One region of the Peribacillus sp. FSL E2-0159 genome, then DNA from elsewhere that is predicted to be linked to it. Evidence: riboswitches for the same ligand, from Rfam matches in the RefSeq annotation. Region 1 holds a riboswitch; each other region holds the start of a gene.
What was found. Region 1 has a riboswitch for S-adenosylmethionine ahead of NYE63_RS06110 (methionine biosynthesis PLP-dependent protein). Riboswitches for the same ligand answer to the same signal wherever they lie in the genome.
Positions count from the first base shown of each region.

Region 2: linked by a shared signal. The riboswitch ahead of NYE63_RS16850 (bifunctional homocysteine S-methyltransferase/methylenetetrahydrofolate reductase) and the one ahead of NYE63_RS06110 (methionine biosynthesis PLP-dependent protein) in region 1 are both predicted to bind S-adenosylmethionine.
Region 3: linked by a shared signal. The riboswitch ahead of NYE63_RS23260 (methionine ABC transporter ATP-binding protein) and the one ahead of NYE63_RS06110 (methionine biosynthesis PLP-dependent protein) in region 1 are both predicted to bind S-adenosylmethionine.

Region 1 is NZ_CP152053.1:1,229,568-1,234,363, reverse strand. It holds gene fumC (class II fumarate hydratase) at 1-849, opposite strand, end outside; SAM riboswitch class I at 1,176-1,289, shown strand; gene NYE63_RS06110 (methionine biosynthesis PLP-dependent protein) at 1,376-2,488, shown strand; gene metC (cystathionine beta-lyase) at 2,485-3,666, shown strand; gene NYE63_RS06100 (type B 50S ribosomal protein L31) at 3,770-4,018, opposite strand; gene NYE63_RS06095 (ABC transporter ATP-binding protein) at 4,151-4,796, opposite strand, start outside.
Region 2 is NZ_CP152053.1:3,466,178-3,470,973, forward strand. It holds gene metH (methionine synthase) at 1-1,898, opposite strand, end outside; gene NYE63_RS16850 (bifunctional homocysteine S-methyltransferase/methylenetetrahydrofolate reductase) at 1,891-3,738, opposite strand; SAM riboswitch class I at 3,843-3,941, opposite strand; gene NYE63_RS16855 (MOSC domain-containing protein) at 4,053-4,703, opposite strand.
Region 3 is NZ_CP152053.1:4,767,039-4,771,834, forward strand. It holds gene NYE63_RS23255 (methionine ABC transporter permease) at 1-108, opposite strand, end outside; gene NYE63_RS23260 (methionine ABC transporter ATP-binding protein) at 122-1,144, opposite strand; SAM riboswitch class I at 1,401-1,512, opposite strand; gene NYE63_RS23265 (GNAT family N-acetyltransferase) at 1,653-2,126, opposite strand; gene NYE63_RS23270 (DUF4440 domain-containing protein) at 2,228-2,590, opposite strand; gene NYE63_RS23275 (collagenase) at 2,626-3,426, opposite strand; gene NYE63_RS23280 (hypothetical protein) at 3,419-4,096, opposite strand; gene NYE63_RS23285 (hypothetical protein) at 4,385-4,684, opposite strand.

The DNA of each region.
Region 1 (4,796 bases):
TGCCAATGCTTTTAAAGCACCATGTGCGTAGACGATTTCGTTATGGCTTGTCAATGCATGGAACTTATTATCAGATGTGACAAAAGGATATCCTGTATCCGCTGCAATTTGTTTGGCAGAAAGTCCCGGGAATTCTTTTTTTGTATTGATTCCGGTTCCTACAGCCGTTCCGCCTAGTGCAAGGTTCAATAATTTTTGGCTGCTTTCCTCAATCATCACTAGATCTTTGTCGAGCATCGCTTTCCAACCGGAAATTTCTTGTCCTAATGTTAATGGTGTAGCATCTTGAAGATGTGTCCGGCCAATTTTCACGACATCCCAAAATTCTTTTTCTTTTGTATCGAATGTATCACGAAGAGCTTTGATGGCAGGGACCAATTTTTCAGCGACTTCCATAAAGGCAGCAATATGCATGGCGGTCGGGAAAGTATCATTGGAGCTTTGTGCCTTGTTAACATCATCATTCGGATGAAGGGTTTCCGATTCACCATTTTCTTTCAACCATTCATTCCCTTTGTTAGCGACCACTTCATTCACGTTCATATTACTCTGCGTGCCGCTTCCCGTTTGCCAAACTACAAGCGGGAAATGTTCATCAAGTGTGCCTTCAAGGATTTCGCCGCAAATCTTGACGATGGCATTCTTTTTGACTTCCGAAAGATCACCAAGATCATAGTTCACCTTTGCCGCAGCTTGTTTAACGTATGCAAATGCACGAACTAATTCAATCGGCATTTTTTCGTTACCGATTTTGAAATTGTTACGGCTTCTCTCAGTTTGTGCTCCCCAATATTTATCAGCAGGAACTTTCACTTCACCCATCGTATCTCGTTCGATTCTGTATTCCATGTGTTCTCCTCCTATGTTTGCACTATTCATTGAAGACCTTTTGCATATGAAATGAATAATGTCGTATTATTCTTTCTCTCCATACATTGTACAAACTTTATTATTTTAAAGCAAAAATATCCGGCTGACCCTTCCCATTTTTCTGAAAAAATCCATAATCCTTCCTGTTTATATGAAAATCCGGATATTTTTTTTAGACACATAAAGTGTTGACACCGCTAGGCTCCAATTGACCTAGTCATGAACATCAAAGCATTATCCACCCAAAATGTTCTTGACAGTATTTTGTATATATAGTAAATTCAAAAGAAATCGAATAATCTAAACTCTTATCGAGAGAGGTAGAGGGAATGGCCCGATGACACCTCAGCAACCTTCATTTGTTTCAAACCAATGAAAAGGTGCTAATTCCACAAGTTTGTGAACTTGGAAGATAAGAAGAATGACTCGTCCCTACTTAATCAAAGTCTTCTTCTTAAAGAAGACTTTTTTTTATTTTATATAACGCAAAGGAGCAGTGAAAACCATGTACAAAACTGAAACATATCTTGCTCAATTAGGAAATCGCAGCGAAACGGCGACAGGAACAGTCAATCCGCCGGTATACTTTTCAACAGCTTTTCGTCACGAAGGAATTGGCCAATCGACGGGATTCGACTACACAAGGACAGGTAATCCTACACGCCAACTATTGGAGCGATCCATCGCCGATCTGGAAAAAGGCGACCAAGGTTATGCCTGCAGTTCAGGAATGGCCGCCATTTCCACTATACTCGCCCTTTTTAAATCTGGTGATGCATGGATTGTCAGCGAAGATCTTTATGGCGGTACATATCGTCTGTTAGAACAAGGTTTTAAAAAATGGGGGTTGCAGTGTGACTATGTAAACACTTGTTGTTTGGAGGATATCGAAAAAGCCATCACTCCTCACACGAAAGCCATCTTCATCGAAACTCCCACTAACCCTCTTATGCAGCAAACGGACATTAGCGCCGTTGCCGCATTGGCCAAACGATATAATTTATTGTTAATCGTTGATAACACTTTTTACACGCCTCTAATTCAACAACCCATCCTGCTTGGAGCGGATATTGTGATTCACAGTGCAACCAAGTATCTCGGTGGTCATAATGATGTGCTCGCCGGACTGATCGTTGCTAGCGGCGCTGAATTATGTGATGCACTTGCCTTCCATCACAATGGTACCGGAGCTGTCTTGAGCCCATTTGATTCTTGGCTGTTGATGCGCGGAATGAAAACCCTGGCGTTGCGGATGGAGCGTCATGAAAAGAATGCCAAGATACTTGTAGATTACTTATCGGAGCATGATTGTGTTACGGACGTATTGTATCCCGGCAGAGGCGGCATGATTTCATTCCGTATCATTAATGAAGCGGCGGTCAACCCATTTTTACAATCGCTCTCATTAATCTCTTTTGCAGAAAGCCTTGGAGGGGTTGAAAGCTTCATCACCTATCCTGCCACACAAACACATGCCGATATTCCGCTTGAAGTCAGAACGGCAAATGGTGTTTGTAATCGCCTGCTCCGCTTCTCCGTTGGCATCGAGGATAGCGATGATTTGATTGGTGACTTACAGCAAGCATTCGCACAGGTAAAAAGGGAGGCACTACGATGACAGATCATGATTTTAGCTTTGAAACCAAATTACTTCATAATCAACATAAATTCGATCCGGCAACGGGCGGCGTGAGCGTCCCCATTCAGCACGCATCGACTTTCCATCAATCCGATATCGATCAATTCGGCAAATATGATTACAGCAGAAGCGGGAACCCAACTCGCGAGGCACTTGAAGACATCATTGCCGAACTTGAGGACGGCACCCATGGCTTTGCTTTTTCATCAGGAATGGCTGCCATTTCTACAGCTTTCCTGCTATTGTCTGCCGGGGATCATATCGTCATTTCCGAAGATGTTTATGGCGGAACGTTCAGGATGGTCACAAGCGTATTGTCGCGTTTCAATATTGAGCATACCTTCGTTGACATGACGGACCTTGAAAGCGTCAAAGCGGCAGTTCAGCCAAATACCAGGGCCATATACATCGAAACGCCTTCAAATCCGTTACTTAAAGTGACCGATATTCAAGCCGTATGTGATATCGCAAAAAAAGCCGGCGCCTTAAGTTTTGTTGATAATACATTCTTGACGCCAGCATTGCAAAAACCACTGAATCTGGGCGCTGATGTTGTCCTTCATAGCGCGACGAAGTTTTTATCCGGACACAGTGATGTGGTAGCTGGGCTTGCGGTCGTAAAAGATCCGGAATTAGCAGTAAGACTCGGTTCCCTTCAAAACTCCTTTGGAGCGGTTCTTGGTGTCCAGGACGCCTGGCTTGTAATGAGAGGTCTGAAAACCTTGTCAGTTAGAATGGAACATTCACAAAAAGGGGCAGAAAAGATTGCAGCCTACTTAAAGGAGCAGCCCTTGGTGAAAAAAGTGTATTATCCCGGCCTAGCTGATCATCCACAGCACGCCATCCAGAAAGGCCAGTCACTTGGAGCAGGGGCGGTCCTATCATTTGAATTGGAAAGTGAGGAAGTCTTCCGTTCTTTCGTTAACACTGTCGAACTCCCTGTTTTTGCCGTAAGCCTTGGAGCGGTCGAATCTATATTATCCTACCCGGCCAAAATGTCCCATGCTGCAATGCCTGCCGATGAAAGGGAAAAGCGAGGCATCACGAACAGCTTGCTCCGTCTCTCTGTCGGACTTGAAAATCCAGACGATTTAATCAAGGACTTCGATGCGGCCCTCGTAAATATTGCAAAAGGGGAAGCAATTGCTGCAAAATGATTAAAGGAAGGGTGCGCCATATATTATGGGCACCCTTTTTTGTTTGCATCATTTTTATTCTTTTTCATAATAAAAAGGCTATGATTTCCCATTGGCCTTACTCTCATTTCTTCATTTTATATTTATCCAGGAAGCGATCCACCCGTCCACCTTTTTCAGCAAACTTCTGCTTTCCAGTATAAAAAGGATGCGTATCTGAACTGATTTCCACTTTTAATAATGGATACGTGTTGCCGTCTTCCCACACGACCGTTTCATTGGACGTTTTCGTGGAGCCTGTCAAAAATTTATAACCACTGTTGGTATCCATGAATACTACTTGTTGATAATCGGGATGAATTTCTTGTTTCACTATTATCACCTCGTCAGTATAGGTTTATGTTAAACGTAATGATTACTATTATCAACAATTATGCTTGAAGGTACCAATAACGGCACCCTCATTATATTTTTATCTTGATTATCCAACCTTATACAATCGTGGTCAGCCAGCCATGTCCTTATGCGGACCTGCCTGCAGTTCATACATTTGATAGTACTTCCCTTTTAATTCCATTAATTCTTCATGTGTACCTTGCTCAGCAATCCGGCCTTTATCCAGTACAAGAATTTGGTCGGCATTTTTTATCGTGGAAAGTCTATGTGCAATGATGAAGGTCGTTCTCCCTTTTTTCAGCACTTCCATTCCCTCCTGGATAATTGCCTCGGTTTCGGTGTCGATGCTTGCTGTCGCTTCATCCAAAATCAATATTGCAGGATTGAATGCAAGAGCACGGGCAAAAGAGATTAGCTGCCGCTGTCCAGAAGACAGCGTTCCTCCTTTTTCGATCACGGGTTCGTCCAGCCCTAAAGGAAGATGCTTAAGCACTTTGTCCCCCCCAACATCTCTTAATGATTTTTCAACCATTTCCCTTGTGATGCCTTTATGATTCAGACTGATATTGGATGCGATGGTGCCAGTAAATAAATAGGGATCCTGAAGGACGATTCCCATATGTTCCCTAAGCGTCTGATGAGGAATATCCAATATATTCCTTCCGTCGATTTTAATTTGCCCTTCACTACTGTCATAAAAACGGAACAATAAATTCATTATGGAACTTTTTCCTGACCCAGTATGGCCAACTAAA
Region 2 (4,796 bases), 2.2 Mb from region 1:
TAGTTACCTAAACGTTCGTCCAAGGGCAGGACCACACCATTATCCTTCTTCTCCGCTTTTTTTCCACGATAAAATTCGGTAAAGATCGCTAAAGTTTCTGTAGATGTCTCAAACAGGAGTGCCTCAGCCAATTTCACTTCCTCTTTAGGTATCAGAGCGAAACGTTCAAGTTTTTCTGTATTCACGATAGCATAATCGAGACCCGCTTTTGTACAATGGTAAAGGAAAACTGCATTTAATATTTCCCTTCCCCTCGCTGGCAGACCGAAAGAAACGTTCGAAATGCCAAGTATCGTTAGGCATTCCGGAAACTTTTCTTTAATCGCCTTTATTCCATTCACCGTTTCCAAAGCAGATCCGATATATTGTTCATCCCCTGTGCCTACAGGAAATACCAGCGGATCAAAAATGATGTCACTTTTATTTAGCCCATACTTATTAACGAGCAAATCCACAGATCGTGTAGCCACTTCCAATTTCCGTTCAGCATCGACGGCCATCCCAATTTCATCAATGGTTCCTACGACAACGGCAGCACCATATTGATGGACGAAAGGTACTATTTTTTCAAATCGCTCCTCACCATCTTCAAGGTTTATGGAATTAATGATCGATTTTCCTTGTGAATGTTTTAATGCTTGTTCAAGTACGGCTTCATCCGTAGTATCGATGACCAATGGGACTTTCACTTTTTTGACGACCTCTTCTACGAATTCCTTCATATCGCCAAGCTCATCCCCATCAGGATCAGCAAGACAGATATCAATGACATGGGCGCCTTTTTTTACCTGTGCACGTGCAATTTCGGCAGCTGGCTCGTAATGCTTTCCACGAATCAGCTCCTTGAATTTTCGGGAACCGATAACATTCGTTCTTTCACCTACGAATAAAGGACGCATTGAATCATCATAAATGAGCGGCTCTATTCCTGATACGGCATGTCCATGGGCTGTTTCAGTTATGGTACGGGGCTTCATGCCTTCGAGGACCCTGGAAAGTTCTTTAATATGTTCCGGTGTCGTACCACAACATCCGCCAATGATATTGACCCATCCCTTTTCGGCAAATTGCTTCATTTTCTCTGCCAGGGAAGTAGGTGACTCATGATAGTGACCTTCTTCATCAGGGAGCCCGGCATTTGGATAACAACTGATCGCGCTATTTGATATATCTGCAAGTGTCCTGATATGGTCTATCATGAATTCCGGCCCTGTTGCACAATTAAGGCCGACAGCAACGGGCTTCATATGTTCTACTGATAAATAAAAAGCTTCTATGGACTGTCCAGCAAGTGTCGTGCCCATCGGTTCGATTGTTCCTGAAATGATGACTGGCACATCTTTTCCTGTTTTAGCGAATGCAGCTTTGATTCCAGAAAAGGCAGCCTTGACATTAAGCATATCCTGACAGGTTTCCACCAATAGCAAGTCTACCCCGCCATCCAAGAGACCCAGTGCCTGTTCTTCATAAGAATCGGTTAAAATATCAAAAGTCGTCCCTCCTGTTACGGAAAGCGTTTTTGTAGTGGGACCCATTGAACCAGCTACATATCTTGGCCATTCATCATTGGAATATTTTTCACATGCTTTAACGGCAAGCTCAGCTGAAATTTTATTAAGCTTGTAGGCGATCGTGCTTATTTGGTATTCCTCAAGAACGATGCTGGTCGCTCCGAAGGTATTTGTTTCTATGATATCTGCACCCGCTGCTAAATATTTTTCATGGATGGATTGGATGATTTCTGGTTGCGTCAATGATAAATATTCATTGCAGCCCTCGAATTGTTCCCCTCCAAAATCCTCTGCTGTCAAATTCTCAGCTTGAAGCATGGTTCCCATCGCCCCGTCAAGAAGGAGAATCTTAGAATTTAACTGATCTTGAATCGCTTTTTTATTCATGAACTGCCACCTCTGATGTATGTTTACTATCGACTTTTCTAATATATTTGGTAAGTTCCGCCGTCATTTCATAGCGAAGGAACGGAGTGATTAAATATATGCCCTTGAATTTTTCCCTTGCAGCGTCCACTAGCTCTCGTGCGATATTAACGCCTTCAATCCTTGACTTTACAGGGTCATCCCCGGCTAAAGCCATTGCCCTTCTAACATTATCAGGCAATTTGATTCCTGGGATCTCATTATGGATGAATTCGGCATTCCTTGTGCTTGTCAAAGGCATGATACCGATGAAAATCGGGGTATCTAAATGTTTTGTAGCCTCATATACTTCTTCGATCTGCTCCACCGAATAAATTGGCTGTGTCAAAAAGGATTGAGCACCACAGGCAATCTTCTTTTCCATTCTCAGTACGGCTTTATCCAGATATTTCACATTGGGATTAAAAGCTGCTGCAATTTTAAAATTGGCCCGTTGGCCCAAACTTTGACCGGAATAGGAAAGACCTTCATTAAATTGTTTGACCATGCTTATTAGGTCAAAGGAAGATAAATCATAAACCGAAGTGGCACCCGGGAAGTCCCCAATTTTTGAAGGGTCTCCGGTGATGATCAATATTTCGTTCAGCCCCACCGTCTGCAGACCCATTAAATGTGACTGCAGGCCAATCAAATTTCGATCACGGCATGTTATATGCACCATCGGCTTTATATTCAATTGGTTCTTCAGTAAATTAGCAAGTGCATCATTCGATATCCTTGGTGAAGCAAGTGAATTATCCGCTAATGTAATGGAATCGACCCCTGCTTTTTTCAAAACCTCAGCACCAGTCATGAAGCTCTCTATTCCCAGCTTTTTCGGTGGATCAAGTTCAACAAGAATCGTCCTTTCTGTTTTGGCCTTTTCGTAAAGGGGAAGTTCCAATTCTCTGTCGTTCACTTCAATTATTTCTATTTGGCGGGATTTCGTAAATTTCTCTTTCACGGGAGACAAACTTCCAATCGCATTCTTTATAGCTTGTATATGCAGGGGAGTCGTTCCACAGCACCCTCCTATGATCGCAGCACCTTGCTCACGAAGTTCCAGGGCACTTGAACCGAAATATTCCGGCACAGCTTTATAAACGAGCCTTCCATCCACATAATCTGGGAGGCTGGCATTAGGATATATGGCAATCGATGCTTGCTTTGGCAAACTCACTTCTTCCAAGGCTCGAATCATATGATGTGGACCGAGACGGCAATTCACCCCAACAACATCAGCACCCAATTGCTCGAGTTTTTGAAAGGCTTCATTTAAATGAATTCCATTTTGAAGATTGCCTAGTTCATGCATTGAAACATTTGCGATGATCGGCAGTCCGGTTTCATTTTTAACGATTTGCAAGACGGTTTCCAGTTCTTCCAGGTCATAAAATGTTTCCAAGAGAATCCCATCAGGGTTTTCCATCAACAGACTGTATAGCTGTTCACGAAAACCCCGTTTTATCTCTTCCAAGCTTAAATCCGATTTCCTGATACTCCGCTGTGCCCCTATGGTACCGAAGACATATGCCTTTCCTTTTGCAGCTTTTTTAGCAAGAATGACTCCCTGGCGATTGATTCTGCTTACTTCATCTTCAAGTCCATGCCGTTTCAATTTGTTGAAATTGGCTCCGTATGTATTCGATTGAAGGATATCTGCCCCAGCTTCCAGATAAGCACGATGGATGGACTCTATTTGATCTGGGTTCGTGCAGTTTAATTCCTCATAACATTGATCGATGCCATTAGAGTACAGTAAGGTCCCCATTGCCCCTTCCCCAACCAGCATTCTTTCTTTCACTTCTTTACGAAAATTCATCATTACACCCTCTCTCAAAAACAATCCTGTTTTTGCCGTATTTTAAGAGTATGAGAGAAAAGGAAAAAAAACCTTCTCAAAGAAGAAGGTTTATTGAAACATTCTCCTCATCTATCAAGCTCTGCTTGCTGGATTTAGCACCTTTGCCTAAGCTGGTTGCTGAGGTTTCTTCGGGCCAGTCCCTCCACCTCTCTCGATAAGATCCATTTATATAATTTTCACAAGATTTCAAAATTTGATTATACTTAATTTACATTAATAATCTGTCAATTTCAATACCTGATCGACATTTTTTTCACTTTTGCAAAAATCATTCAATCTTTTGCAGCTTGAACCCTCTTCAAGATCCTCTGTTTCCAGTCTTCCGCTAACGAGTCTAGTGTAAGTAAAGCGTTTGCTCCTTCAAGGCCATCTCGTTTATGAAGGATTACCTCTGCTGCATAATGAACTGAAATTTTTTCTTGCAAGCGATCTATTAGCACGATCTCGTTTTGTTTATTTATCGTTCCTTCTTGAAGTATTCTTGCAAAATAACCAGTAAAACTCGTTTTCAGCACGAGTTCCAAAAATTTAGGTTCTTGATTGAATTGGGAAATGGTCGAACAAGGTATCCTCCCCTGGTTAATTTGAACAATCACATTGCCTATTTGATAAATATCGCCGATATACGTTGTTTCTTCCCTCATCCCCGCTATGGTTAAATTTTCACCGAATGCAGGGATATCCAGCTTTTTAGAGAATTTTTCATTCCATAATGAATAATGCTCAATGGGGTAAAAGCACAAAGCCCGATCAGGACCTCCATGGAACTTTACATTACCTACCCCATCACCAATTATGCCGGATTTAGTCACTGTCACATTATCCTTTGCTTGTTTATCCATGGCTGAAAAGATATCGATATTCGAAAAAATTTCATGTTTCGGCTTCCCGGCATGAAGTGATTTAATTATTCCATTTTCCATTTTGCATCTTCCATTCATAATTAATTTATATCAACCTATATGTATAAATTATACTAAAAATCCATTTTATTCTGTAGTTTTTTATAAGAATAT
Region 3 (4,796 bases), 2.3 Mb from region 1:
CAGGATACCGAGCGGAAGCCCAATCAATCCGGAAAATACCAATGAGATGGCTACCATATAAAGTGTGTCACCGAAAGCTGTCGACAGCTGGTCTGCCGTTATTTCCATTCCCCAAAGCGTATTACCCATTTATCTGCACCTCCTGGACGAGAATCCCCTCATCTTTAATATATTGATAAGCCTTGTCCACCTCATTTTTGTTCCCTGTCACTTCGATGATCAAATTCCCAAAAGGCGTTTCCTGAATTTCAGAAATATTGGCTGATAATACACTTAAATGAACATCATATTTCTTCGAGATGGTTGAAAGTAAAGGTGTACCCGAAGTAGTCCCAATAAAATTAATTTTCCAAATAATCGGGATATGGGACCCTATGCCTTTTAAGAAACTTTGTGGAATCTCATCATGTATGACCGTTCTCACGAAGTTTTTTGCAATATCCGTTTGCGGTTTGGCAAAAACTTCGAAAACCGAACCTTGTTCAACGACGCATCCGCCCTCCATGACCGCTACCTTATTGCAAATTTCCCTAATGACAGACATCTCATGTGTGATTAGGAGAATGGTAATATTGTATTCTTTATTAATTTTTTTTAAGAGCTGCAGAACTGCACTCGTTGTTTGTGGATCCAATGCCGATGTAGCTTCATCACACAATAAGATCGATGGATTGGTTGCCAATGCTCTCGCAATGCCGATCCGTTGCTTTTGACCGCCGGATAATTGTTCCGGATAACTCTTTGCTTTGCTTGATAAGCCAACGAACTCCAACAGCTCGCCTACCCGCTTTTTTATTTCATTACCCGGAGTTCCCGACAAAACCAGCGGCATGGCAATATTATCAAAAACAGTCTTTGAATTTAGCAAATTGAAATGCTGAAAGATCATCCCTATTTTTTTCTTTTCTGCCCGTAATTCCTTCGGGTTCAATTTGGTTAAATCCTTGCCCCCAACAATCACCGAACCATCTGAAGGATGTTCAAGCAAATTGACCAATCTGATCAACGTACTCTTCCCGGCCCCGCTATAACCGACTACACCGAATATATCCCCCTTTTCCACTGTCAAATTTATTCCCTTCAAAGCCTCGACAGTCTGTTTCTTTGTTTGATAAACCTTTTTAACATTTTGAAACTCAATCATCCAATCTCCCCCCATGCTGTTTATTTGTACGAATTCATTATCCAGAGAGAAGAGCTTTGCAAAGTTTAATGATAGGGTTAAATTCTCGAAACTTACGAGTAAGTGCGCGAAACTCATGAGTAACTGCACCCAATCTCCACATAACCATATACATTTTGAATAAACAAAAGAGGCCTCTTCCGTCATCAGACAGAAGAGGCCTCTTTTAGACATAAAAAAGAGTAAACTCTTAAATTAATTATCTAAGAAAAGCTCCTTCTTATCTTTCAAACTTTCGTCCGTTGGAATTAGCACAGTATTTTTACAAAAGTAAAAACCCGCTGCCGAGGTATCATAGGGCCAAGTCCCTCCACATCTCTTGATAAGAATTAACGTTATATTTAATTATGTCCTTCACTATATATTCAATTTTCTCTAAAGTCAACCATATTTTTCATCGCTCTAAATATTTTCACAGTATAGTGAATTGACACTTTTTAATTATATTAATATAATTTATATTTCTATTTTATAATGATTTACTCAATCTCCATACAGGGTATGTTTCATTTTCTTCGCATATCTTCACCATGCCTGAACTCGTATATAAACGAATCGCCCTATGATTATCAGGAGAAACCCTTAAATGATATTCGGATACATTGAATTGCCTAAAAAAGTTTTCTGCGTAGCGAACCAATTCCTTGCCAAGGCCTTTACTGCGGTAATCGGGAATAAGATAAAAAAGATTCACATAGCCAATCTCGGTTTCTTCATATGCCCTAATTTGAAGTTCCATTTGTCCAATCGGTTCTTGGTCCTTTTCAATGATCACTTGTCCTTCCGGAAATTTGCAGACCCGTTCTTTCATACGTTGCAGATATGTATTTTCATCTCCAAAACCATCTTCAGATCCAAAACTTACAACAAAAGAATCTTTCCTAAATTTAACGATAATATCTTTATCTTTGTCCGTATCAATGGTCCGAAAGATCAACTTCATCCACCCCTATCATTTTAGTGAAATAATTTTTAAGTATACAAAACTCATTTCTTACGCTCTTTTATGATATTTTACTATTTTCTTTTTCATAAATAATAGGCTTAAAGAGGACCTTTCGTTTTTGTGCCTTGATGAAAAAACATTTGCCATCTTCCATTCGTACATTTCCAGATTGAACTCCTTAGGGTATGTTCCACTTTATCTTCATCAAAAATCCGGTACGTGGTTAACACGGTATCATCAGACAATGGATGCATATCAAATTGACTTAGTGTCATTTTCACCGCTCCGGCTCCCCCTTGCCCAAAAAAATCACTTTTAGACCATATGTTACCCGAACTGCCGAACTCAAAGAAATCATCCTTCAATAATAATGAAAGCTCTTCTGGAGATGTACGGACTTCAGATTTTAACAATTTCTCCTCGAGCTGATACAAATGCTCTTTTAACAACGAAGATTCCATTCATCTTGTCCTCCTTTTTCAACACCTGTAAACCTTCAATTGATGAGCTTATGTAATTCATTAATCTCTATGTTAGTATGCCTTTTGAAAGATTTTGAAAAACCTAAATTATAGCTATCATCTATTATTTCCTTAAATATATCCAAATCATTTTTTTCAATAATATATCTAATTCCATAATGAGATTGAGCATATAACTCTTTATGTTTTCTTCTTTGCTTTGCCCAATCTTCCCTACTCTTCAACAATTCAAAATTAATTACTTCATTTAATGGGTCGGTAGCCTCAACTCCATCCATGGTAACTGCAACGTACTCGGCTAATCCTTCATCAAACCATTTCGGAACATCTTTAATTTTATTTTCATTAAGGTATTTAGCCAAAAAATAATGTGTATACTCGTGACGTAAATCTTTTCTAAAGAACCACTCATCTGCTTCTCTATCAAGGGTATCGGGTGATACCAAGGCAATTAAATTAGAATTATAATCAAAAAAAGCTCCAATATTTTCTAATTCCCCATACTTTTGTAATTCCTCTAATTGCTCAAATATCACTATATTTAGTTCAACATTTGCATCTATCGGTCCAAAAATATTAGATAACTCTATATTAAGATTCGTTATCTCATTAATAATTAGTTTATTCAATTCAGTATTTTTTGAATTGAAAATTTTCACTTCTTCAAATAACTGGTGTTCTTCACTTTTTAACAGTGCAACCGTTTTATTATTTTTTGATAATATATGATAAATACTTATCAAAATAACCAAAACTAATAAACTAATTACAAAACTAATTGTAATGCTTTTTAAAAATGAATTTAAATCATTCATTTAAATGTTTACTCAATTCTTTAAGTTTAGAAATATCATCTGAAGATTGGGATGTTTTAATTCCATCTTGTACTATCCAGTTCATTAATACATTATCAGGAATGTATTCTACCAAGTCATTTATATTTTCAAATTTTTTAACCTTAGTATACTTTTCTAGAGACTTCTTGTAATTTAAAAGGAATTTTCCTTCTGATCCCATCTGATAATTATCTAGTTTATTTAATAATTCTAAAGCATGATTTGCATCTTTAACTATATAGCTTGTTGAAAGATAATATAGCATGTGAGATGATTTTTCTATATCATGAGCCTTTTCCATATAATGTATCATTTCATCCCATTCCTCTAATTTTGTTTTAATGTTAGCCATTCTAAAGTATGACATATAATTTTCTGGGTCTTTATCAATCAGTTCTAATCCTAAATCTATCGCCTCATTATAGTTACCCAACACATATTGTAAATAGACAGCCTCATCTAATGCTGTTAAATCATCTGGGTGTTCAACTATATATTCTTCAATATTATTTACTGTTTCTTTTAATTCATTTCGTGCTTGATTATCAGAAATTTCAGATTTATTATCATTATCTAATAATTTTAAATATAATAATATAGATATAAATATTAATAAAGATGCAATTAAATATTTAATAGTTTTCAGCATTTTAAACATTCCTTATCGAAAATTTTTTAACATAAACAAATGTTGATACTCCCAATAAAATAATCGTGTTAATTATATTTATTAAAGTTGCTTCCAAAATTCGAAACAAAGGAAAGTCTATAAACTGAATAGCTGAATAGTTATTGTAACTAGATATAAAGAGGTACTTTGATAAATAAACTGGTAACGGAAATATTGTATGAGAAATGCTAACAATAATAATAAATAGGATTGCAACAGAAAATTTTGGGATTATTAAAGAGACAATAAGACCTAATAAACAGAAACCTAATATATAAAAAAATGTACAAGCCAATATAATGTTGCCCTAGGTGTGATAGATTGATTTAAATCAAGATCCTCATCGAATTCCTTGACATATTCATCCTTGATTACATTGATCTCTTCTTTTGTGAAGTTATCTTCTAGGAATTCACCTACATTGTTATATTTATCTTGTAACTCTTCTACAAGTTCTTGTTGTACACTATAAACTTCAGTAGCTTTTGTACTGGCATTTGAAGAATATGGCATTGATGAAATAATTATAGTTAGCGCTATTAATGATGATAGTATTTTATTGAACATTTGAATCCTCCAAGTTTGTAATACAACTAATTTCCAAATCGATTTTACCTAAAATTAAGAATAATCAGTTTTTATGAAACGTAAAAATGTACTCCTCTTTTATTTATTTATA